4 regions of the Paenarthrobacter ilicis genome follow, and region 4 is predicted to be linked to each of the others. Evidence: riboswitches for the same ligand, from Rfam matches in the RefSeq annotation. Region 4 holds a riboswitch; each other region holds the start of a gene.
The links. Region 4 has a riboswitch for S-adenosylmethionine ahead of JOE60_RS08375 (LLM class flavin-dependent oxidoreductase). Riboswitches for the same ligand answer to the same signal wherever they lie in the genome.
Positions count from the first base shown of each region.

Region 1: it holds a riboswitch for S-adenosylmethionine, as region 4 does, so the genes downstream of both, JOE60_RS11640 (aminotransferase class V-fold PLP-dependent enzyme) here and JOE60_RS08375 (LLM class flavin-dependent oxidoreductase) in region 4, are expected to answer to the same signal.
Region 2: it holds a riboswitch for S-adenosylmethionine, as region 4 does, so the genes downstream of both, JOE60_RS15990 (DUF1737 domain-containing protein) here and JOE60_RS08375 (LLM class flavin-dependent oxidoreductase) in region 4, are expected to answer to the same signal.
Region 3: it holds a riboswitch for S-adenosylmethionine, as region 4 does, so the genes downstream of both, metX (homoserine O-acetyltransferase MetX) here and JOE60_RS08375 (LLM class flavin-dependent oxidoreductase) in region 4, are expected to answer to the same signal.

Region 1 covers NZ_JAFBCD010000001.1:2,546,330-2,552,103, reverse strand. Annotated here, with positions in the region: gene JOE60_RS11655 (MFS transporter) at 1-180, shown strand, start outside; gene JOE60_RS11650 (metal-dependent transcriptional regulator) at 196-909, opposite strand; gene JOE60_RS11645 (class I SAM-dependent methyltransferase) at 919-1,749, opposite strand; gene JOE60_RS11640 (aminotransferase class V-fold PLP-dependent enzyme) at 1,887-3,281, opposite strand; SAM riboswitch class IV at 3,315-3,428, opposite strand; gene hisN (histidinol-phosphatase) at 3,602-4,414, opposite strand; gene rsgA (ribosome small subunit-dependent GTPase A) at 4,469-5,584, opposite strand; gene aroA (3-phosphoshikimate 1-carboxyvinyltransferase) at 5,587-5,774, opposite strand, start outside.
Region 2 covers NZ_JAFBCD010000001.1:3,497,328-3,503,101, forward strand. Annotated here, with positions in the region: gene JOE60_RS15975 (PLP-dependent cysteine synthase family protein) at 1-755, opposite strand, end outside; gene JOE60_RS15980 (aromatic amino acid ammonia-lyase) at 866-2,413, opposite strand; gene JOE60_RS15985 (NtaA/DmoA family FMN-dependent monooxygenase) at 2,413-3,741, opposite strand; SAM riboswitch class IV at 3,907-4,020, shown strand; gene JOE60_RS15990 (DUF1737 domain-containing protein) at 4,034-4,294, shown strand; gene JOE60_RS15995 (rhodanese-like domain-containing protein) at 4,291-4,701, shown strand; gene JOE60_RS16000 (O-succinylhomoserine sulfhydrylase) at 4,702-5,774, shown strand, end outside.
Region 3 covers NZ_JAFBCD010000001.1:1,389,455-1,395,228, reverse strand. Annotated here, with positions in the region: gene JOE60_RS06370 (hypothetical protein) at 1-513, shown strand, start outside; gene metX (homoserine O-acetyltransferase MetX) at 535-1,656, opposite strand; SAM riboswitch class IV at 1,670-1,786, opposite strand; gene JOE60_RS06360 (bifunctional o-acetylhomoserine/o-acetylserine sulfhydrylase) at 1,975-3,291, opposite strand; gene JOE60_RS06355 (VOC family protein) at 3,518-4,156, shown strand; gene JOE60_RS06350 (CPBP family intramembrane glutamic endopeptidase) at 4,279-5,052, opposite strand; gene JOE60_RS06345 (histidine phosphatase family protein) at 5,115-5,774, shown strand, end outside.
Region 4 covers NZ_JAFBCD010000001.1:1,831,027-1,836,800, forward strand. Annotated here, with positions in the region: gene JOE60_RS08365 (rhodanese-like domain-containing protein) at 1-325, opposite strand, end outside; gene JOE60_RS08370 (LLM class flavin-dependent oxidoreductase) at 367-1,506, opposite strand; SAM riboswitch class IV at 1,729-1,838, shown strand; gene JOE60_RS08375 (LLM class flavin-dependent oxidoreductase) at 1,875-2,972, shown strand; gene JOE60_RS08380 (NtaA/DmoA family FMN-dependent monooxygenase) at 3,021-4,436, shown strand; gene JOE60_RS08385 (ABC transporter substrate-binding protein) at 4,433-5,774, shown strand, end outside.

The DNA of each region.
Region 1 (5,774 bases), 720 kb from region 4:
GCCATTGCTTTCGCCGGAGTGATTGTTGGCCCGGTTTTCTCAGGAGCGGGGCTCCGGAACGCACTGCTTGTCACGGCGGCCTTGTTCTTCCTGGGAGCGCTGGCCTCAATGGTGGGGATCAGGAATCCGCCCCGGGAACCCACGCCGTCGGCCGGGACTGCCGCTGGGGTTCAAAACTGACGACGGCGGGTCCGTTCAGGAAGCGGGAAGCACACAACCCGGGTGGGTTCCTGAGCTCTGGACCCACAACGCGGACGAGACTTCATCGGCGAGGTCGAACTCCCGGCCCTGTGAAGGGTTGCCGATACGCACCACCAGGGCACCACCGAAGGGCTTGCGTCCCAGAATCTCGATCGGAGCGTCCAAGGCTATTTCTTCGGTGGCCAGGTAGCGAAGCAATTCCGGGTTCTCGTCACTGATTCTGGTGATGCGGCCGGAATGTCCCTTGTCCAGTTCAATCATTTGATAGGCATGCGGGAGATCCACTGTGCCGTCCGCCGCGGGAATGGGATCGCCGTGGGGGTCGCGCAGTGGATGGCCGAGCTTGGCAGACATCCGTTCGATGAAGGTGTCCGACACAGCATGCTCCAGCATCTCGGCTTCATCGTGGACCTCGTCCCAGCTGTATCCGAGTTCCTCCACCAGGTAGGTTTCCAGGAGCCTGTGCCGTCGCACCATGGCGAGGGCAAGCTGCCGCCCTGATTCCGTCAGCCGGATGGCGCTGTAGGGCTGGTGGTTGACCAAGCCTTGGTCCTTGAGCTTACGGACCATCTCCGAAACCGAGGAGTTCGCTACACCCAGCCGCTGGGCAAGCTGGGAGGAGGTGATGGGCTTGTCCTGCCACTCCGTGAAGGAGTAGATGACCTTGACGTAGTCCTCTATCGAGGAGGAGGGCGTACTGGTCTTCACGTCACCAGCCTACCGTGGGGCCGTCCGAACCACTTTGCGGGCCCGCCAGGTTTGCGTCAAATAGGGCAAAGGAACGGTGTCCCCGGGAGCGTGTCTCAGGTGTTCGTACAGGTACCATTCCAGGTTTCCCAGCACCTTCTGGCGTGTAGCCTGATCCGCGCGGAGGTAGTAGCTGCGTGATTTGGTGAGTTCCATGATGGCTTCTGGTGTCAGGCGGTCCTCCCAGCGCGTATGGTGGCTTTCCAGATCGGTGAATTCCGGGCCTGTAACCGGCCTGAAGCCAGGTTTGTGGACATCACCGGCGTGCATGATCCGGGACAACCGGTGCACCCAGGGAATTGAGGTGTCCAGCTGGTTCCAGATCAACCCCAGGACACCTTCAGGGGACAGGATGCGTGAGAGTTCAGTGCTTGCAGCCAGCGGATCGCACCAATGCCAGGCTTGGGCAACGCTGACGACGTCGAATGTTGAGTCCGTCAGGCCAGTTGCCTCGGCCGTGCCCTCGCGGGCGTCCACCTCGGGGTACGCCGAGCGCAGTTGCTCCAGCATGTCCCGCGAAGGGTCCACCGCGGCTACGGTCAATCCGCGTTCAACAAGAAGGGCGGTAAACTTTCCGGTGCCGGCGCCGATGTCGGCTGCCGATGAGGCCCGGGCAGGGAGCAACCAGTCAACGGAGTCTGCCGGGTACCCCGGCCGGACACGGTCGTAGTGCTCGCCGCCATCCTGGAAGCTCCGGCCGAGTTCGTGCCTGCGGCCAGCCTGCAACTTCGGGCCCTTGGGCCCAGCCGGGCCGGGTACTGACCCGACGCCCTTCGGTGCCTTCGGTGAACTGCTGGCCACGCGGATCTCCTTCGCAGGGTGTAAAAGCAAACCCTACGAATTTACCGCAGTGCCGGCCGTTCCACCCCGGGTCGCACGTGCTTGGTCGCACACGCTTGGTCGCACGTGCTTGATCGCCCGAGCTTAATCGCCCGCGCCTAGTCGATGGTGCAGGGAGCGGCGCCAGCGGTTCCCGGAGTGTTCGGTGCCCAGTCCGGGTAGCTGCGGTGATCATTGGCAGGAACCCAGCGGCCCTCATCCACCACGTAATCCCAGCCGAGGCCGTCCACTGTCAGGGCTTCGATGCCGGCCAGAAGCCTGGAGGCATCCTCCAGCCGTGAACCCACGCCGAAGCTGGCGCGGAGCGAGCCCGAGGGCAAACCCAGCCGCTTGAGCAGGGGGTGGGCGCAGAAGCGGCCGTCGCGAAGGCCCACTCCATGTTCCGCTGCCAGATAAGCGGCCACCAAACCGGCGTCGAATCCCTCCACCGAGAAATTAACAACGCCAATGGTGTCCGTAGAGTCGCTGAAGATCTGGTGCACCGTGACGCCGTCCAGGGCTTCCAGTCCGGCTACCAGGTAGCTGCGGATGGCGGCTTCGTGGGCGTGCCATGCTCCTTCGTCCAGAGCGGCCAGGACTTGCGTTGCACGGGCCAGGGTTGCTGCGCCAAGAACGTTCGGCGAACCACCCTCGTGGCGGGCGGGACCGGTGGCCCAGCTCACCGAATCCAAGCGGGCCTCACGTACTGCCCCGCCGCCGGCCAAGTGGGGTGTTCCGGCGTCGAGCCAGTCAGGACGGCCCACTACGACTCCGGCGCCAAAGGGTGCGTACAGCTTGTGGCCGGAGAACACCACATAATCCACGTCTGCCTGCGCGATGTTGATGCGACGGTGTGGCGCCAACTGTGCCGCATCCACCACAATCCGGGCGCCGTATTGATGCGCCAGGGCGGCCAACTCCGCGATGGGCAGAATTTCGCCGGTGACGTTCGACGCTCCCGTAACGGCCAGCAGGCTCACGCCGCCCTGGGCCAGCTCGGCCCGGAGGTTGGCTACCGTCTCCTTCAGCGTCTTGGCTGCCACGACGCTCCTGTGGGGCACAGCCTGCCAGGGGAGAAGGTTGGCGTGGTGCTCAATGTCGAGGTAGAGGACGTCGCCTGCAGGTTCGCCGTCCACCAGGGGGAGGCATCCTGCCAGCAGGTTCAACGAGTCAGTGGTGTTGCGGGTGAAGATCACTACGTCATCAGCGCGGCCGCCCACGAACTCGCGCACGATGTTCCTGGAGTTCTCGTAGACGGATGTACTGATCTGCGACGCAAATCCAGCACCACGGTGGACGCTTGCGTAGTAGGGGAGGACCTCGTTGAGGTAAGCCGACACGATGGTCAGCGCCGGAGCCGAGGCTCCATAGTCCAGGTTTGCGTACCGGACGTGTCCACCCTGGATCAGTGGCGCCTGCAACTCGGCGCCTGTGACGGCCGCCAGTGGGCGCGCAGCAGCAGTGGTGAATGCAGCAGCGGAAGGGATCGGGGATTTAATCGTGGCAGTACTCATCAGACCTCATTCAAGAGGGACGCCCGCAAGGGGAATCCGCGCTTGCCGCATCCGTTCCGGACCGGCCGGGTCGTCACCCGGGGCACCCCACCGCGAATGGAGGGTTGCCGGCCAGCAAACCGGGGTTTAGCGCTGGCACTCGTGACCTGTAAAAAAGATTAGGGCACTCCCGGGAGCTGTCAAAAGCCGGGGGTAAATGTTAAGCCCATTGTTACGTTGGGCCTGATGTGAAGGATCTGGCGAATAAACGAACGGCGGCAGGGCCGAAAAGGGCCCAACCGCCGTCGAATATTCAGTAATGGTTCCAAAGCCGGGTTCTCTTAGAGGAGGTCATCCACTGCCGGATTGAGCCGCTTGAGGACCTCTGAGTGGAGAATCGAGTTCGTGGCAAGTGCGTTGCCCCCGAAGGGTCCGTCTTCGCCTTCCAGGGACGTGAAGCGTCCTCCGGCCTCCGTGACGATGGGAACCAGCGCCGCCATGTCGTAGAGGTTGAGCTCGGGCTCGCAGGCGATGTCGACTGCTCCCTCCGCAACCAGGCAGTATGACCAGAAATCGCCGTAGGCACGTGTACGCCAGATATCCTCTGTGAGCCCTATGAACTCATCGAGGTTGCCGCGTTCCTTCCATCCGGACAGGCTCGAATATGACATGGAGGCATCCGCCAGGGAGGACACATTCGAGACCCTGAGCCGGGTGGCCGAGGCCAGGGAGCGCCCCATATAGGCGCCCATGTCCTTGGCGGCCCACCAACGTTTACCCAGGGCCGGAGCGCTGACGACTCCCACAACCGGCTCGCCTTCGTCCACCAGTGCGATCAGGGTTGCCCATACCGGCACGCCGCGCACAAAGTTCTTGGTTCCATCTATGGGATCGATGATCCAGCGGCGCGAACCGTGGCCGCTGCTGCCGAACTCCTCACCGAGGACGGCATCACGGGGACGGGAGCGGGACAGTTGCCCGCGGATTGCTTCCTCTGCCGCCTTGTCAGCGTCGGTGACCGGGGTCAGGTCCGGCTTGGTCTCGATCTTCAGATCCAGCGCCTTGAAGCGATCCATGGTCTGCGCATCGACGGAATCGGCCAGGACGTGGGCCAGGCGCAAGTCATCGTTGTAGGTGGAAACGGGTTGGGTCATGCCACCAAACTATCCTGAAACGCAAGGATCAGGGGGAGGTGCGGCCCGTAACCATCAGTTGACGGTGCCGAGTTCCTTGGCTTCCTTGGCTTCCAGGCGCGGATCGGCTCCGAGCAGGCGGCGGAGGGACGCCAGCCGGGCCGGACCTGAGGGGCCCGCATGACCATCGGCCACCCAGGAGTCCAAGCCGCAATTGATGGCCGTGGCGTCGTGCTTGCATCCGCGTTCGCAGGTCTCGGTGCCAGGCTCCAGATCGGGGAAGGAATGCAGGATCCTGTCCGGGTCCACATGTGCCAGGCCGAAGGACCTGATGCCCGGCGTGTCAATGATCCAGCTTCCGGAGGGAGCATCAGCCAACTTCAACGCCAAGGCTGAGGACGATGTGTGCCGGCCACGCCCCGTGACGGCATTGACGCCTCCGGTTGCCCTCTCAGCGCCGGTCAGGGCGTTGACCATGGTGGATTTGCCCACGCCGGAGTGTCCCAGCATGACCGTTACCTTGCCGCCCAGGTGTGAGCGAAGCTGGCCCACGGCGTCCCTGTCCAATCGTGCGGAAAGTCCGTCGTCCGATCGGGCATCAATACCGCCGGCCTCTGAATTCGCTGTCCGGCTGATGATGACGGGGAAGTCCAGGCTCAGGTAGTTGGCCAGCAACTCGGTGGGGTCCTTGACGTCCGCCTTGGTGATGAGAAGCAGTGGTTCAATCCCGGCGTCGTAGGCTGCCACCAGGGCCCGGTCAATGAATCCCGTCCGTGGTTCAGGGTTGGCTGCGGCCACCACAATGACCAGTTGATCGGCATTGGCAACCACAACGCGTTCGATCGGATCGGTATCGTCAGCGCTTCGGCGCAGCAGCGTGCGACGTTCCTCCACCCGCACCAACCGGGCCAGCGTGTCTGCGGAGCCGGATACGTCGCCCACCAGGGCTACAAAATCTCCGGGAACCACCGGATTCCGGCGCAGCTCACGGGCGCGGGCGGCGATGATGACCCGCTCGTCGGATGTGTCCTCGTCAACCACGGCCCTGTACCGCCCACGGTCCACTGTGATGATCCTGCCTATGACGGCATCATCGTGGCTGGGGCGGTCCTTGGTGCGTGGCCTGGAACCTTTTTTGTTGGGCCTGATCCGGACATCGGACTCGTCCCAGGAACGTGCATCGCGACCCATGACTACTTGCCGGCCTCTTCCTCGCCCGTGGACTGGAGCATCCTCATCCACATCTCCGGGAAAGCGGGCATGGTCTTGGACGTGGTGGCGATGTCCTCAACCTCTACGCCTTCCACGGCAAGGCCCAGAATTGCTCCGGCGGTGGCCATCCGATGATCAGCGTAGCTGTGCACCACCCCGGCATGGAGTG
Region 2 (5,774 bases), 1.7 Mb from region 4:
AAACGGTCAACCACGGAGCGGTCAAAGATTTGGGGCCACTGGGACTCGGGCCACGAATTGCCTACCCCGTCCACCAGGATCTCGCCGGGATGCCCTCCGCTGTAGGCCGACCCGTAAGGGTCCGCTCCCACCACCTCAATATGCCCGCCGGGGCGGGTCGCCGCCACCTGTTTCTTGAGATAACGCCCGTTGCCGCTGATGGTCCCCCCTGTTCCAATGCCGGCTACGAAGTGCGTGATGGTACCGCCGGTCTGTTCCCAGATCTCGGGGCCGGTGGTTCTGTAATGAGCCAGCGGGTTGGCCGGGTTGTCGAACTGCATGGCCCGCCAGGCTCCCGGCGTCTCCGCCGTGATGCGGGCGGCCAAAGCTCGCGCGTTCTCCGGCGATTCAGGCGGCGCATTCCAATCCGTCAGGATCACCCGGGCTCCGTAGCTGCGCAGCGCCGCAAGCTTCTCCTTGGAGATGGTGTCGCCGGTGATCACCACCACGGGATGTCCCGTCAGCCGGCCAATGAGAGCCAACCCGATCCCGGTATTGCCGGAGGTGCTCTCCACAATGGTGGCCCCTGGCCGCAATTCCCCTGATTCCTCGGCCGCCCGGACCATGCTCAGGGCCGTACGGTCCTTGATGGAACCGCCGGGATTCTCGGACTCCAGTTTGATGTGGATGGAGCTGCCCAGCCCGCGGCCCAGGGCCTCCAACCTCACCAGGGGCGTATTGCCCACCTTTTCCAGGATGGACCCGCTTTCCAGGATGGACTTGTTTAGAACCGCCCTGTCCTCTGAAGCCCCACCCGGCACCGCACCACGGAACCCGTCCGGGGCAAACTCTGCAGCATGCCTGCCGCGATTACCGGTTGTTGTGCTCACCGTTCCCACTTTCCTTCCAGCCCGGCCGCTGCCTCCCGCAGCAAGGCGCGCGCCCGTTCCACCAGGTCAGCTGCTGCGGGACGATCAGTCAGGAGATCGGCCAGCCTGCCCACCACCGCACCGGTCCCTTGGCCAAGCGGCCGCCCATCTTTGGCCCCGATCAGCAGGTACGACGCCGTCAGCGCTTCGATAACCAGCAATTTTTCCAACGAATCCAAGGACTTTTCGAGGTACTGAAGAGCCAGCGGCGCCAGGGTTGAATGGTCCTCGACGTCGGCCGACAAGGTGGGAGCGCCAAGGGTTGCCGGGGCTGCCAGGAACTTGAGTTCAGCCAACAAACCGGCCGCCGAATACCAGAGCAAGCCAGGTAATTCTTCCTGGACCAGACCGGATTTTGCCGCCTCCCCCAAGAGTTTTGCGCGGATGGCACGCTGCGGCGGGTACAGCTTGGCAATGCGCCGCTCACTGGAGATCCCCACATGGGCCACCGCCAGCCGGAGGCCTTCAAAGGAAAGCGCCAACTGCAGGGGCTGGAAGTTCCCGCCGGACACCATCACCCCGGAGTCCACGTCCGCCAAGGGATTGTCGCCCCGGCCATTGAGCTCAACCTCCAAGGCGAGTTCGAGCCCGGCTACCAGGGACCGGAAGGCGCCGTGGGTTTGCGGCGCCGCCCTGAAGGACAGCGGGTCCTGCACGGAAACTTCCGGACGGACGTCCTCCAACCACCCACCGCTGAGCAACCGCCGCACCGCCGCAGCCGACTCCTTCTGTCCGTCCACCGCCTTGGCCGCCTGGATGGCGGGCGAGAACGGGCTGAGGTTGCCGCCGTCGTCGTACCTGGCGATCGCCTCAAGCGAGAGTGACAGTGCGACGTCGGCCAACCCGGCCAGGTGCTGCAATCGCACCAGGGCGAGCGTCCCCGCACCTACGGAGTACGCGTTGGCGCTCACCAGTGCCAACGCTTCTCCGGCCCCGAGTTGCAGGGGCTGCAGGCCGGCGTCGGCGAGAGCTTTGGCCCCGGGCACCACGGTGCCATCGGCTTGGAAGGCTTGCCCCTCACCCAGCGCAACGGCGGCGACGGCGGCCAGCTGGGTGAGGTCGGACGAGCCCACGGATCCTTCGCGCGGGATGGCGGGGAAGACTCCGCGGTTGAAGAGTTCGGCGTAAAACCGGGCGGTGCTGGCCCGGACGCCCGAACCGCCGCGGCTGAATCCAACCAGGCGGGCCAGGATGATGGAGCGCGCGGCGGCGCGGTCCAGGTACTGGCCCACGCCGCTGTTGTGATACCTGACCACCTGGACCTGATAGGCCAGGAGTGACTTCTCCTCCACAGCCGTATCCCGGCCCGACCCCAGCAGGGTGTTCAGCCCATAGACGCGTTGACCGGAGGAAGCAGCGCGCTCCACCACTTCACGGGATCGGCCAATGAGGGCCAGGACGTCCTGGGTGAGCTCCACCCGTGCTAGGGAATCGGACGCAGCCCGGGCAATATCCCCAGCACGGACATGTGCCGTTCCCAGCAGGAGAGTGTCATGTGACGCCATCAGAAATCCAGGAGGTTCTGGCGGAAGCCACCGTTGCCGTAACTCTTCCTCAACAGGCCGCGGCGGCGCAGCTCGGGGGTGAGCTTGTCCAGAACGCCGTGGACTGTGGCGGGATCCACGAAGCCGGAGAAGAGGAAACCGTCGCCGCCCACGGCAGCACCCGTTTCTTCCAGATAATCGGCAATCTCCTCCGCGGTGCCAATGATCGAATCGCCAGCGCCGCCGCTGCGGGCCTGGAGGATCTGCCGGAGCGTGGACCCGGGAGGAGCCGCCTTGGCGAAGTGCTCCAGCGTGCCTTGATTGCTGTTGGTGCTCAATTCCGGCAACGGAGCGTCCAGGTCGAATTGCTTGAAGTCGATCACCGAAAGATAGGAGATGGAATTCAGCTGGCTGTCGATGTCGCGCTGGGTCAGTTCCCGCCGCTGGGCACGGAGTTCCCGGGCTTCAGCGGTGGTTCCCACCACGGTGGGCTTCAGAACAAAAAGTACCTTGACGGCGTCGGGATCCCTTCCTGCCTTGGTGGCCTCGGTACGGATCGAATCACGGTAGGCCTTCATGCCGTCCACACCGCGGGCCAAGGCGATGGCCACGTCCGCGTGCCCACCTGCGAAAGCCTTGCCGCGGGGAGAGGCGCCGGCTTGAACCAGCACGGGCTCCTCGGGCAGGGGTGCAGTGTTCAGCGGGCCCCGGACGGAGAAGAAATCACCGGTGTGATGGATGGGATGCACTTTGTTGTGATCGGCGAAGACGCCGGCGGAGCTGTCCTCACGGATCGCGTCAGGTTCCCAGCTACGCCACAGCTGCCTGACCACGTCCACGAATTCCTCAGCCTTTTCGTACCGTAGGTCGTGCTCGATCTGCTGGTCCAACCCGTAGTTTTGCGCGGCGAGGTCGCTGCCGGAGGTCACCACGTTCCAGCCCAACTGGCCGTCGGAGAAGTGCTGCAGGGTGGCCAGCAGCCGTGCAGCAGTAAACGGCGGGTAGAAGGAAGCACTGACGGTGGGAACAATGCCCAGGTGCTGGGTGGCTGAGAGCAGGTACGGAACCAACGCCAAAGGATCGTGCTTGGGCGCGAAGGATGCGTGGGCCAGGGAAACCTCGGCCGTGCCCCCGTAGGTGTCCGGAACAGTCAGCGAATCCTCAATGATGAACAGGTCCAGGCCGGATCGCTCGAACGCGCGCACCGCCTCCTGGTACAGGGCTGGCTTCTTCCAGTCATAGCCCAGGCTGTAGCCCGGAGTTCCCCAGCCCTGGACGCCAAATCCGTGGCCTACAAACCATCCAAAATGCAGCATGGGCTCGAGTGTAGAACTGCTCTGTCCGTTCACCGCGACCTGATTTCTTGCGAAGTTACAGGGGGACGTACTGCGTCAATTATGCTCCCGGGAGGTCACAAAAGGACCCAGCCCAAGGCATTGCCGGTTACGCAACATGACGGTGGTGATTCTGCCTCCAAGTGCGCCCAAGCGCTGCGAAATGCTACGTTTTTCTTGAGTAATGAGTACCAGCGCGAAGCCCTGACTTGCTGGTCGGCAACCCTCTCTCCGGCGGGGTGCCTCAGGTGACTACTCGGCGTATCGGACAAATTCGAACTGCAAGCGTGACTGAGGAGCACCAGCTATGCCTGAACCCACTGAAGAAAAACTTTCCTACCGCCTGATAACGGGCCCGGATAACCGCGAATTCTGCGAGCGCATCAGCGCGGCCCTGGCTGAAGGCTACGTCCTCCATGGCAGCCCGGCAGCAACGTTCAACGGTGCCCAGGTCATTGTTGCCCAAGCCGTTGTGCTGCCCGCCGCCATCGCGAGTGCCGACGCCGCGGTGGCAACCGCCGTCGACGAATTGGAAGGCGACGACGAAGCATTCGAGGGACACGCATGAGCTACGCAGGTGACCTGAACCCGCAGGATGCGTGGGCCAAGCTTGAGGAGGGCGCCATTTTGGTGGACGTCCGCACCGAAGCCGAATGGGCCCACATCGGCATCCCGGACACCAAGGCAACGGAGAACGATCCCCTGTTCATCCAGTGGAACCTCGCCGGAGGAATCCCCAACCCCAGCTTCATCGAGGACCTGCAGCAGCAGGCTCCGGAGGGTGACGGCGTCGAACTGGTGTTCCTTTGCCGTTCAGGGCAGCGGTCAATCTCCGCCGCCACGGCAGCAACGCAGGCCGGCTTCACCGCCTACAACGTTCTTGAAGGCTTTGAAGGTGAGCCGGACCGCTATGGCGAGCGCACTGTCAATGGTTGGAAAAACCGCGGCCTGCCGACGAACCTGGGGACCAACTAAATGACTTTCAATCCCGACGCCGCCGGCTGGAGCCCCGACACCCAGGCCGTACGCGGTGGACTTGACCGTACCAATTTCCAGGAAACGTCCGAGGCCGTCTTCCTGAACTCCGGCTTCGTTTACGAATCCGCGGCAGCAGCCGAGCGCGCTTTTACGGGCGAGGACGAACGATTCGTCTACTCCCGATACGGCAACCCGTCGGTGGCCACCTTCCAGGAGCGCCTCCGACTGCTGGAAGGCACCGAAGCTTGCTTTGCGACCGCGTCGGGCATGTCCGCGGTCTTCACCGCATTGGGTGCCCTGTTGGCAGCAGGCGACCGTGTGGTGGCCGCCCGGTCACTGTTTGGCTCCTGCTTTGTGATCCTGAACGAAATCCTGCCGCGCTGGGGCGTGGAAACGGTGTTTGTTGATGGCCCGGACCTGGACCAGTGGCGCGAAGCCCTGGCTGAGCCCACCACTGCGGTGTTCTTCGAATCGCCGTCAAACCCCATGCAGGAAATCGTGGATGTTGAAGCGGTCAGCGCGTTGGCCCATGCTGCCGGAGCCACCGTGGTGGTGGACAACGTGTTTGCCACGCCGCTGTTGCAGCGTTGTGGCGACCTGGGCGCTGACGTGATTGTGTACTCGGGGACCAAGCACATTGATGGCCAGGGACGCGTCCTGGGTGGCGCAATCCTGGGTACCAAGGAATTCATCGATGGGCCCGTGAAGCAGCTCATGCGGCACACCGGCCCCGCACTGTCCGCCTTCAACGCATGGGTGCTGACCAAGGGCCTGGAGACCATGGGCCTGCGTGTGGGCCACAGCTCGGCCTCCGCCTTGAAGATCGCGGAATGGCTGGAGCAGCAGCCCGCCATCAGCTGGGTCAAGTACCCGCTGTTGAAGTCCCACCCGCAATATGAGCTCGCGGCACAGCAGATGAAGGCCGGCGGAACAGTGCTGACCTTCGAGTTGTCCCCGTCCTCCGGGCGTTCCGCAAAAGAAGCCGCCTTCGCTTTGCTGGACGGCCTGGGGGTCATCGACATTTCCAACAACCTGGGTGACTCCAAGTCGCTCATCACCCACCCGGCCAC
Region 3 (5,774 bases), 440 kb from region 4:
CGTCGCCTCCAGAACAACGAGTACCGCGGGCCGGGGTATCCCCCGCAGAACCTGCCGGGTCAGGGTAACCAGGGGCAGGGCTACCAGGGCCAAGGTTACCCGGGACAGGGTTACCCGGGACAGAATTACCCCAACCCCGGTTACCCTCCGCAGAACTACCAGGGGCAGGGCTACCCGGATCAGAACTACCCTCCGCAGAACTATCCTGGGCAGAACTATCCTGGGCAGAACTATCCTGGGCAGAACTTTCCCGGGCAGGGTTTCCCCACCCAGGATTACCAGGGGTATCCCTCCGGGCCGGCCACCAGCCGCCCCGCGGGCATGGACCCGCAGTCAGGCCCGTCGTCGAACGATCCGGCGCAGTCCAACGCCCCACAGCCCCTGCCCACCGGCAGCTCTGAGCCCCAAGGCTTCCGCGCGCGGCGGCTCGCCGAGCTGGACGCAAAGTTCACCAACGGCGAGATCGCCATGGAGGACTACATGCGCCAGCGCGGGGAGATCATGCGCGGCTAGCACTGCCGCCCCGCTGCTGCCTCAGGCGAAGAAGGCCTGGCGGAGTTGGGTTGAGAGTTGGCCGATTTCGGTCAGGAAGCCGTCGTGCCCGATCGGTGCCTGGATGCGGTGAACCTCAACGTCCCCGGGCAGGGCCGCGGCGAGCTCCTCGGACTGGGCCGGGAAGTAGAGCCTGTCCGTATCCACTGCGGCTACAAAGAACTCTGCCGTGGCACGTGACAGTGCGACCTCCAGGTTTCCGCGGCCGCGCGTTACATCGTGGGACATCAGTGCCTCCGTGATGGCCACGTAGCTGTTGGCGTCGAACCGCTTCACCAGCTTGGTGCCCTGATGGTCGAGGTAGCTTTCCACCTGGTAGCGGCCACGTTCCGCCAGGACCGCTGCCGCGAGGGGAGTCTCCTGATGCTGGGCGTCCCGGCCGAACCGGAGGTCCAGTTCCAGTGCCGAACGGTAGGTGATGTGGGCGATCCTGCGGGCCAGGGCCAAACCGTCCTCGGGGGCCGGACCGCCGTAGTAGTCGCCGTTGTTGAAATGCGGATCCTGCCGGATGGCGAGCGTTTGGGACTGCGCGAATGCGATCTGTTCGGCCGTGCTGTAGGCACCCACGGAGATGACACCGCAGCGTTTCACGCGCTCGGGCAGCGTGACTGCCCATTCCAACGCCCGGGCGCCGCCCATGGAGCCCCCCAGCACTGCGTGCCAGGCGTTGATGCCCAGGACGTCGGCCAGCCGCGCCTCGGCCAGGGTGCTGTCCCGGAGGGTGACCAAGGGGAACCTGGACCCCCAGGGCTTGCCGTCCGGCGCCTCTGTGGACGGGCCGGTACTTCCGTAGCAACCGCCCACGATGTTGATGGACACCACAAAGAACCTGTCGGTGTCCACGGTCGCACCGGGGCCCACCAGCTGTTCCCACCAGCCTTCCTCGGCCGTGTCCCCGCGGGCTACGTGCGTGCTGCCGGTCAGGGCGTGCTGGATGAGCACCGCGTTGGAGGCATCAGCATTCAGCCTGCCCCATGTCTCGTAGCCCAGCACAACGTCCGGCAGGTAGCCGCCGGCCTCCAGCTCCAGGGAACCTATTCTGGCGTACTTGACTGTTCCGTCCTTTTCCCCGGACGTAGGGAGAGCTGTAGCAGTAATGGTCATTCCTTAAAACCTCACCTCGCGCTTGCCTGCCGCCTTGCGTGCGACAGGCCAGGTCTTCACCCGGGGCACCCCGCCGCGGAAGGAGGGTTGCCGGCCAGCAAGCCGGGGCTGTGTGCTGGCACTCATGACCTAATACGTAGAGTCTAGGAAAAAGACCACTGTTCTGGCGAAGAATGTGACACCAGTGTGACGGTTTGGGGCGTCATGGTTCACGGAACAGCCCTCTGGGGCGCCGCCTGACGAATTATCGTCGATCAGGCGGCGCCCTTGGCGTGCTGCCGGGGGCGCGACGGCGTGCCCTGTGCGCGCGTCCTGGCGTCAGGCGCCCTTCGCGGCCCGGAACCCGGCCTCGAGGTCAGCCAGGATGTCATCCACGTGCTCAATGCCCACCGACAAGCGCACCAGTCCCGGGTTGACGCCGGCCACGTTCTGTTGCTCGGCAGTCAGTTGGCTGTGCGTGGTGGACGCCGGGTGGATGACCAAGGAGCGGACGTCACCGATGTTGGCTACGTGGGAGTGCAATTCCAGTCCGTCCACAAAGCGCTTGCCTGCCTCAACGCCGCCCTTGATATTGAAAGCAACGATTGCGCCCGTGCCCTTGGGGCCATACTTCCGGCCACGGTCGTACCACGGGCTGGACGGCAGGCCCGCATAGGCGACCGATTCGACGTCGTCGTGGGCTTCCAGCCACTCGGCCACTTTCGTGGCGTTCTCCACATGCCTCTCCACGCGCAGGCTCAGTGTTTCCAGGCCCTGCGCGATGAGGAAGGCATTGAACGGCGAAACCGCGGAGCCGAGGTCACGAAGCAGTTGGACGCGCGCCTTCAGGACATAGGAGAGGTTGGCGCCCAGGGCTCCGTCCTTGCCCAGGTCCCGGGCGTAGACCAGCCCGTTGTAGCTGGGATCGGGGGTGTTGAACCCGGGGAAGCGCTCCGGGTCCTTGCCGAAATCGAAGTTTCCGGAATCCACGATCACGCCGGCGATTGCCGAGCCGTGGCCGCCGAGGTACTTGGTGGCGGAGTGGACCACAATGTCCGCACCCCACTCGATGGGACGGATCAGGTACGGCGTGGAGAGGGTGTTGTCCACGATCAGCGGCACGCCCGCCTCATGGGCGGTCCGGGCAACGCCTTCAATGTCCAATACGTCCTGGCGGGGATTGGAGACGACCTCGCCGAAGAAGAGCTTGGTGTTGGGCTGAACGGCGTCGCGCCACTGATCCAGGTTGTCCGGATCCTCCACGAAAGTCACGGAAATCCCGAACTTCTTCAGGGTGTGTGCCAGCAGGTTGTAGGTTCCGCCGTAAAGGCTGGGGCTGGCCACGATGTGATCGCCGGCCTCCGCGATGTTCAGGATGGCGAAGGTTTCGGCAGCCTGGCCTGAGCTCAACAGCAGGGCACCGAGGCCACCTTCCAAGCTGGCGATCCGCTGCTCCACGGCCTCCTGGGTGGGGTTTCCGATCCGCGTGTAGATGGGTGCCAGCTCTGCCAGGGCGAAGCGGTTGGCCGCACTCTCAGCGCTGGGAAAAACGAATGACGTGGTCTGGTAGATCGGGAGGGAACGGGCGCCCGTTGCGGCGTCCGGTGCCTGCCCTGCGTGGATCTGGCGTGTTTCGAATGACCATCCTTGTGACATGGAAATCTCCTTTTAGTGGCGCACGGAATCAGGGTGAATGACAGTGTGGTGTGAGCTGTCGCCAGTCTAGGAAGCGTCCGGGGCCTTGGACAGCTTTATGACGCTGCCGGTATCTTTCTGTCGTAACGCGTCATTCCATGACGCTCCCATACCCCGCGAGCCATGTCCTATGTTAGTTAGGCATGGCTTAGCTGAGACCCGAATCACAAAGTGCCAAGATGAAGCCATGCGCATGGATCACGTCTCTTACGCCTGTGAACGAGATGGCCTTTTGGCCACTACCGAACGAATTTCCGCGGCTCTCGGAGTGGACGCAGTCCGGGGTGGAGTGCACCCGCGCTTCGGCACCCGGAACATGATCATTCCCCTCGCGGACAACAAGTACCTTGAAGTGGTGGAGGTCCTGGACCACCCCGCTTCAGACAAAGCACCTTTTGGCCAGGCAGTAAGGGCCCGCTCGGCTGCCGGTGGCGGCTGGATGGGCTGGTGCGTGGCTGTGGATGACCTGGCCCCCTTCGAAGAGCGCCTGGGACGCGCCGCTGTCCCGGGCAACCGGAAATTCCCGGACGGCCGCGAGTTGGTCTGGCAGCAGATTGGCATCCTCGGCCTGATCGCTGATCCCCAGGTGCCGTACCTGCTCAAATGGGAGGGCGACCCCACCCTGCACCCGTCCAGGGCGTACGAAAGTGAAGTCAAGATGTCCAGCCTCACCATCGCCGGCTCGGCAGAACGCGTCACCGAATGGTTGGGCGAGCCAGTGGAGAAGCCACTGGAGGACGTAGCTGTTCAGTGGATTGCTCCGCGTGGAACGCCCGGCATCATGGCGGTCACGTTCGAAACCGCCTCAGGGGCAGTCACCATCTGACCCTGTCCGCCCCGGCATCGTCCCTCACGGGAGCGGTCCTGCCCGGAAACTTCGGCCGCCATCAGCGGGTGCCAATGACGTCACCCATCGATGGCGGCCGGATACATTTAAGGGCCTTGCGCTTAACCTAAGCCGATGGCCTTGCCGAACAAACTGAAGCCCACAAAGGCCACAATATCCAGGATGGCGTGCGCAATGACCAACGGCATCACGCGTTTGGTCCTGGTGTAGATCCAGGCGAACACCAAACCCATCACCACGTTGCCCAAGAACGGCCCGAAGCCCTGATAGAGGTGGTAACTCCCCCGCAGGAGGGCGCTCACCACAATGGCAACCGGCGTACTCCAGCCGAACTTCCCAAAGCGGTCCATGAGGTAGCCCACCACAATGACTTCCTCCACAATGCCGTGGCGGATGGCAGACAGGATGAGCACGGGAACGGTCCACCAGTAGGCGTCCAGGCCGCTGGGAACAATGGCGGTGGTGATCCCCAACGCCCGGCCCGCCGCATACAGTCCCAGCGATGGGATCCCGATGATGGCTGCCAATCCCAGGCCGTGCAGGAGATCCTTCCCGGGCCGCGCAACGTTGAATCCGAGGCGGGCGAACGCCGAGCCCCCGGCTTCCTCCGGCCGCCTGGTCCCGTGCGTTGAGAGGAAGTAGAACACCAAAGCCACTGGCACCAGCGCGAACACAATGTCCAGCAACTGGTAGGTGAGGTCGAAGTACTCACGCGTGCTCTGGGACCTGTTGAGGGTGGATGTGCCTTCGGCCAAGGGGGCGCGGGACAGCTTGTCCAACAGTTGGACCACGGAGTACACGGCCGACTGACCCAAGGACAGGCCCAGGACAATCAGTACTTCGGCGCGCAGCCGGCGACGGGAAGCGAGGAGCATGTTCCTATCTTGCCCGCAGTTCCTGCCACTTTGCCGGGAGACACCGCCCTATGCTTGGTGGGATGGGTTCCCCGGAGAAAATCTTCATGATCAGGCATGGCCAATCTGCCGCCAACGCCGACACGTCCATCTACAACTGGGTCCCGGACTACAGGATCCCGCTGACCGATCTGGGTGTGGAACAGGCACGGGTGGCGGGCCGGGAGCTTCGGCGCAAGCTCGATGGCGAACAGGTATGCGTCTACGTTTCGCCTTATCTGCGTGCCTACCAAACGCTGGAAGCCCTGGACCTGGGGGACGCGGTCCAGCGGGTCATTGAAGAGCCCCGGCTGCGCGAACAGGACTGGGCCAACTTCCAGATCGCCGGCGACATCCAGGCACAGCAGGACCTGCGCAACCTCTACGGCCACTTCTTCTACCGCTTCCGCGAGGGCGAGTCCGGCTCGGATGTCTACGACCGCGTCTCCTCTTTCATGGAGACCCTGTACCGGCACTGGCAGAAACCGGACTATCCGCAGAACACGTTGCTGGTGACCCACGGACTGACCATGCGTTTGTTCTGCATGCGCTGGTTCCACTGGACCGTGGAGTACTTCGAGTCGCTGAACAACCCTGACAACGCCGAGTTGCGTACGTTGATAAGGAACGACGGCGGCCGGTACAGCCTCGATACCCCGTTCAGCCAGTGGGCGCCCCGGGACGTTGACGATTCCGTACTGGAT
Region 4 (5,774 bases):
CCACGTGGACAGCGTTGGCGTAGCCGAGAACCTGGAGCTTCTGCGCGACGGGTCGTGAACCGTTTACAGAGCCGCAGAACACCACGATCTTCTGGTCCTTGCCGGTGACCTGGGGCAGCCGGTGGGCGGATTCAAGGCTGAAGTCCTCCTCCACGTGCTCGCGGTTCACCACCACAGCGCCGGGGACTGCGCCGGTGCTGGCGCGGCCGCCTTCGCTGCGGACATCGATCAGCAGGGCGCCTTCTTCGATGAGCTTGGCGGCGGCATCGGCGGTGATCAGCTGGGTGTCCTGGACGGGTTCCCGGACTGTGGTTTCGATGGACATGGTGCTCCCTTATATAGGTGGTGGTTGGAAAATCGGAAAAGCTAGAGACCCCATACCTCGGCCAGCAGCTGGTAGGAGTTCTGCCGGTCGGCGGGATCATGGGCAATGGTGGTGATGAGAAGTTCCTGGGCACCCGTGGCCCGCTGCAAAGTGCGGAGTCCTTCGCTGACCTGGTGGGGGTCACCCACGAACCGTGTGTCCAGGCGATCCTTGATGAGCTCCCCGGCTTCGGCGTCCAAGAAAAGCTCCAGCGCATCCTCCGGTGACGGGTACGGGATGGCACCCTGGCCGCTGCGGATCCCGTAAACCCACTGGGCGTAGCCGCGGGCCAGGCGCTGGGCCTGGCGTTCGTCCGGAGCCACCAGCACGTCCGCAGAGACGATCACATGCGGTTCCGGCAAAGCCGCGGAGGGTTCGAAGTGAGCCCTGTACTCGGCGATGGAGTCCAGAACCCCCGCCGGTGCCACGTGGTAGTTCGCGCCGAAGGGGAGGCCCAACTTGCCGGCCAACCGTGCACTGGGTCCGGCTGTTGAGCCGTGGACCCAGAACTGCGGCGCTTGGCCGAGGGCGGGTGTAGCCGTGACTTCCTCGCCGTGTTTGGTCCTGTACTCGCCGGTGAAAAATCCGATGATGTCCTGGATGTCGTTCTCGAAGTTGTCCGTGTCCCCGGGGAAGCGGCCCAGCAGTTCACCCTGCAGCCGGAACTTCCTGGGCAGGACAGCGCCGAAGATGGGGCGCGGCGCGGGGATCAGCAGTCCGTCAACCACTCGATCGGTGGGCTCCGAAGAGTCAGCGGGTACCACTCCCGGAGCCGGATCGCTGGGGGATTTGGGCGGGCCGGAGCGGCCAAAGCCCAAGTCCACGCGGTCCGGGAACACGGCGGCCAGTGTTCCAATGCTCTCCGCAATCTGAAGGGGACGGTAGTTCCCCAGCAGAGTGGCAGCGGTCCCCACCCTGATGGTCTTGGTGGCGGAGGCAACCAACCCGGCCAGAATGTGCGGGGCTGACCCGGCAACGCCGGTGTTGAGGTGGTGCTCGGCCAGCCAATACCGCGAGTAGCCGGAAGCCTCGGCAGCGGCGGCAAGGGCAAGGGTGCTCCGCAGGGCATCGCCGGGAGTCTGACCGGCCGATACCGGGCTCAGGTCAAGGACGGACAGGGGAGTAACTGGAGGCTTCGGCATGGCACGACACTACGGAGCCCCGCGCAGAGGCCAAAGCCGATCCGTCACCCCGCTCAACCGGAGTAAATCCAGCGAAATCCGGCGAAACGGGCCGTCACAACCGACCCTTCCAAAACCCGAAAATGACGATTCCAGCAGCCCTTTGACGTGGTATTTCCCGCCTTGACGCCGCAAGTCCAGCGGTTTGTACATTCCTTGGACAGCCTCCTAGATTCAAGTTCAGGTCAAGAGTCAGCACGCCAAGGACCGGCTCGTGCTGCGGCAACCCTCAGGCATTACGTGGCGGGGTGCTCCGGAAACAGACCAGGCCGCATCTGCGGCAAGTGAATGTCGTCCCGGCCGCTGTGCGGCCTCTGAAAGAGAGAATCATGCCTTCCACTCCTGTACCCGAATTCCGCTCCCGCGTCATCGCGTTGGAGCTCGACGGCGGCGGCGCCCACCCAGCTGCGTGGCGCAAGGCCCACCATGATCCGCAGGCGCTCTTGGGGGGCCAACGGATCCGTGAAACTGTCCAGGCAGCGGACATCGCCGGTTTCCACGTAGCAACCTTCAAGGACACCCGCGTGGTGGACACCGAATCCACTGGAATCGCCGGACGGATCGACGCGATCCAGCGGGCAGCTTTCGCGGCACCCATCACCCGCTCCATCGGCCTGGTCCCCGAAGCCGGAACGCTCTTCACCGAGCCGTTCCATGTAGCCACGCAGCTGGCCAGCCTGGACTACTCCTCCTTGGGGAGGGCGGGTTGGCTGGTCAACGCGGACAACCTCCGTGCCGAGGCCCGTTCTGTTGGCCGTAGTCAGTTGCCGGAAGGCGAGGCAGTCAGCGAAGCCGCAGATGTGGTCCAAGCCAGCCGCCGGCTCTGGGACTCCTGGGAAGACGACGCCGTGATCCGTGACGTCGCCACCGGCCGATACGTGGACCGGGACAAGCTGCACTACGCCGACTTTGAGGGTGAGCGCTTCTCCGTCAAGGGACCGTCCATCATCCCGCGCCCACTCCAAGGGCAGGTAGTGGTGTTCGCGCCCGCCGAGCTGATTCCCGCCGTCGAAGCTGACGTTGCCTTGGTCTCGGCAGCCACCACGGACGCCCTCCCGCAAGCAGCCCAGGCAGCAGCTGCCGCGGGTGCGCCGAGGACCCTGGTGGAGCTGGACGTCATCCTCGATTCCCGTGGACAGGCAGCCGCGGGCCGTCTGGCCGAACTGGACTCGTACGAGGAATGGACAGGCGGAGCCCGCTACGTGGGCAGCGCCGAAGGGCTGGTGGAACTGCTCACCACGCTGTTCGCAGCAGCCGACGGCGTCCGCCTCAAACCAGCGGTCCTGGATGTGGACCTCCCCGAATTGGCCAACAAGGTGCTCCCCGCACTGCGCCGCACCGGGCTGGTGGTAGCGCCGGCCCCGGGAAGCACGTTGCGGGAAAGCTTCGGACTTCCCCGTCCCGTGAACCGCTTCGCCGCGGCCTGAGCTGCGCCCAGACCACACTCCCAAGAGCCACATTCAGAGAGCAGAACCATGACCAACCATCACCGCATCGCAGGCAACGGCCAGATTCAATTCGGTGTCTTCTTCCAAGGCGTCAACCACACCACCGTATGGAAGGACGCACAAAGCGGCTCGCAAACGGACTTCGAATCATTCCGCCGGGTCGCCCAGACAGCTGAACGCGGCCTCTTCTCCGCCTTCTTCCTCGGAGAGGGACTCCGCCTCCGGGAACACCTTGGAAAGATCCACGATCTGGATGTCGTGGGCCGTCCCGACGCGCAGACCGCCCTCGCCGCTCTCGCAGCCATCACCACCAACATCGGTTTGGTGGCGACGCAGAACACCACGTATAACGATCCCGCGGACCTCGCCCACCGCTTGGCCAGTCTGGACCTGCTGTCCGGCGGCCGTGCGGCATGGAACATCGTCACCACGGACAACGCATGGACCGGTGCCAACTTCAGGCGCGGCGGGTTCCTCAAGCACGAGGACCGCTACGTCCGGGCCGAAGCGTTCGTTCAGACAGCAAAAGCCATCTGGGATTCCTGGGCTGACGGCGCAATCGCCGGGTCCCGGAATGATCCACGCTGGCTCCGCGAGGACGCCATCACCACAGTCAAGCGCCAGGACGAGAGTTTCGACGTCGACATCACCGGCAGCCTTCCGCGCTCCAGCCAGCAGCACCCTGTTTTGTTCCAGGCAGGGGACTCGCCGGACGGCCGTGACTTCGCCGTGCGGAACGCCGACGTGATCTTCTCGGCACACCCCGAATTGGAGGATGCCAAGAAATTCCGCGACGACATCGTGGCCCGCACCCTCAAGGCCGGGCGTCCGGCAGATGACGTGAAAATTTTCCCCGGCCAGGAGTTCATCCTCGGTGCCACAGCTGCTGAAGCGGAAGAAAAGCACCAGTGGGTCCGCTCGCTGCAAGTGGGTCCGGAAACCGCAATCGCCTACTTGGAACAGTTCTGGGGACGCACCCTCACCGAATACGACCCCGACGGTCCGCTGCCGGATATCGACCCCATTGTGGACCTCACCAACCCCACTCGCGGCAACGCCTTCCACGGGAAAAGCGCCAAAGACCTCGCCGCCCAGTGGCGCGCGGACGCCAAGGAAAACGGCCAGTCGATCCGCCAGTTCGTTGCTGCACGTTCCCGGCTCAATGGCCGCGGCCTTGTGGGTTCCTACGACGATATTGCGGACAAACTCGCCGAGTACGCCCACACCGGTGCCGTTGACGGCTTCAACATCACCCCGTGGATTGTCCCTGGCGGGCTGGATGACATCGTCAACGAACTGGTTCCCCGCCTGCAGGACCGCGGTGTCTACCGCACCGAATACGAAGGCACCAACCTCCGCGAAAACCTCGGCCTCCGCGCCCCGCTGACCCGCCGGGGATCCCTCACCAGCACCCAACTCACTGAAAGCGAAGAAGTCGCATGAGCGTCCCCACCCCAACCGCAGCGCGCAAGCTGCGGAAACCAGCCGCCGTCGTCTCCGTCCTGGGAGCCTTTGCGCTCCTGGCCTCAGCCTGCGCTGGAGGGGCCGACGCCGGCACCCAGCAGAGTGCCGACGCCACCCCGGTCTCCGGTGGCAACCTGAACTTCGCGGTGTCCGTTGACCGCGGCTGCATTGACCCGCAGCAGGTGGGCAACAACGATGCGATCGCGATTGCCCGCCAGACCGTGGCGTCGTTGACGTCGCAGGATCCGACGACGGGAGAGATCGTTCCGTGGCTCGCGGAGAAGTTCGAAACCAACACCAACGCCACCAGCTTCACGTTCACCCTCCGCAACGGTGCGACGTTCGCAGATGGGACCGCGATTGATGCTGCCTCGGTGAAGACGAACTTCGAGGCCATCAAGGCGCTCGGTGCCAAAGCGACCCTGGGCTCCACCTACCTGAGCGATGTCAGCGCCATCACCGTGAAGGATCCGCAGACAGTGGTGGTGGACTTCTCCAAGCCGAACGCGCAGTTCCTCCAGGCGACGTCCACGTTCACCCTCGGCCTGTTGTCCCCGGCATCTGCCACGCTCTCCGAGGCGGACCGTTGCGCCGGGAAGTTCTCCGGCTCCGGCCCGTTCAGCGTGAAGAGCTACACCGTGGACAAGGAAGCTGTCCTGGAACGGCGGGCCGGTTACAACTGGCCCGCCGCCACCAACAGCAACAAGGGCGAGGCCTACCTGGAGACTGTGACGTTCAAGATCATTCCCGAGGCAGGGAACCGCACGGGCAGCCTTCAGTCCGGTCAGATCGATGCCACGGCGGCGATCTCCGCGGCTGACATCAGCCTGTTCAACGGCAACGGCTTCTGGAACGAAACACGCGCCAACCCGGGTGTGGTCTACAACCTGTACGCCAACCAGTCCAACCCCAAGCTCAAGGAAACTGCCGTCCGACAGGCCATCTCCAAGGCCATCAACCGTGAGGAAATTACCAAGACCTTGCTGACCGAAGCGGACCAGCCGGCCAAGGGCGTCCTCTCCCACACCACGCCGTACTTCAAGGACTACAGCGAGCTGCTGAAGAATGATCCCGATGGCGCCAAGAAGCTCCTGGACGATGCCGGCTGGAAGGTTGGCAAGGATGGGGTCCGTGAGAAGAACGGCGAGAAACTGTCCTTCAAGGTCACTTACTGGCAGTCACCCAAGGAAGTACTGGAGCTCGTGCAGCAGCAACTCAAAGTGATTGGCGTGGACCTGCAACTGAAGTTCACCACCATCGCGGACGTGACGGCTGCCCAGGCTGACAAGACCTATGACTTCTCCTACGGCAACCTGA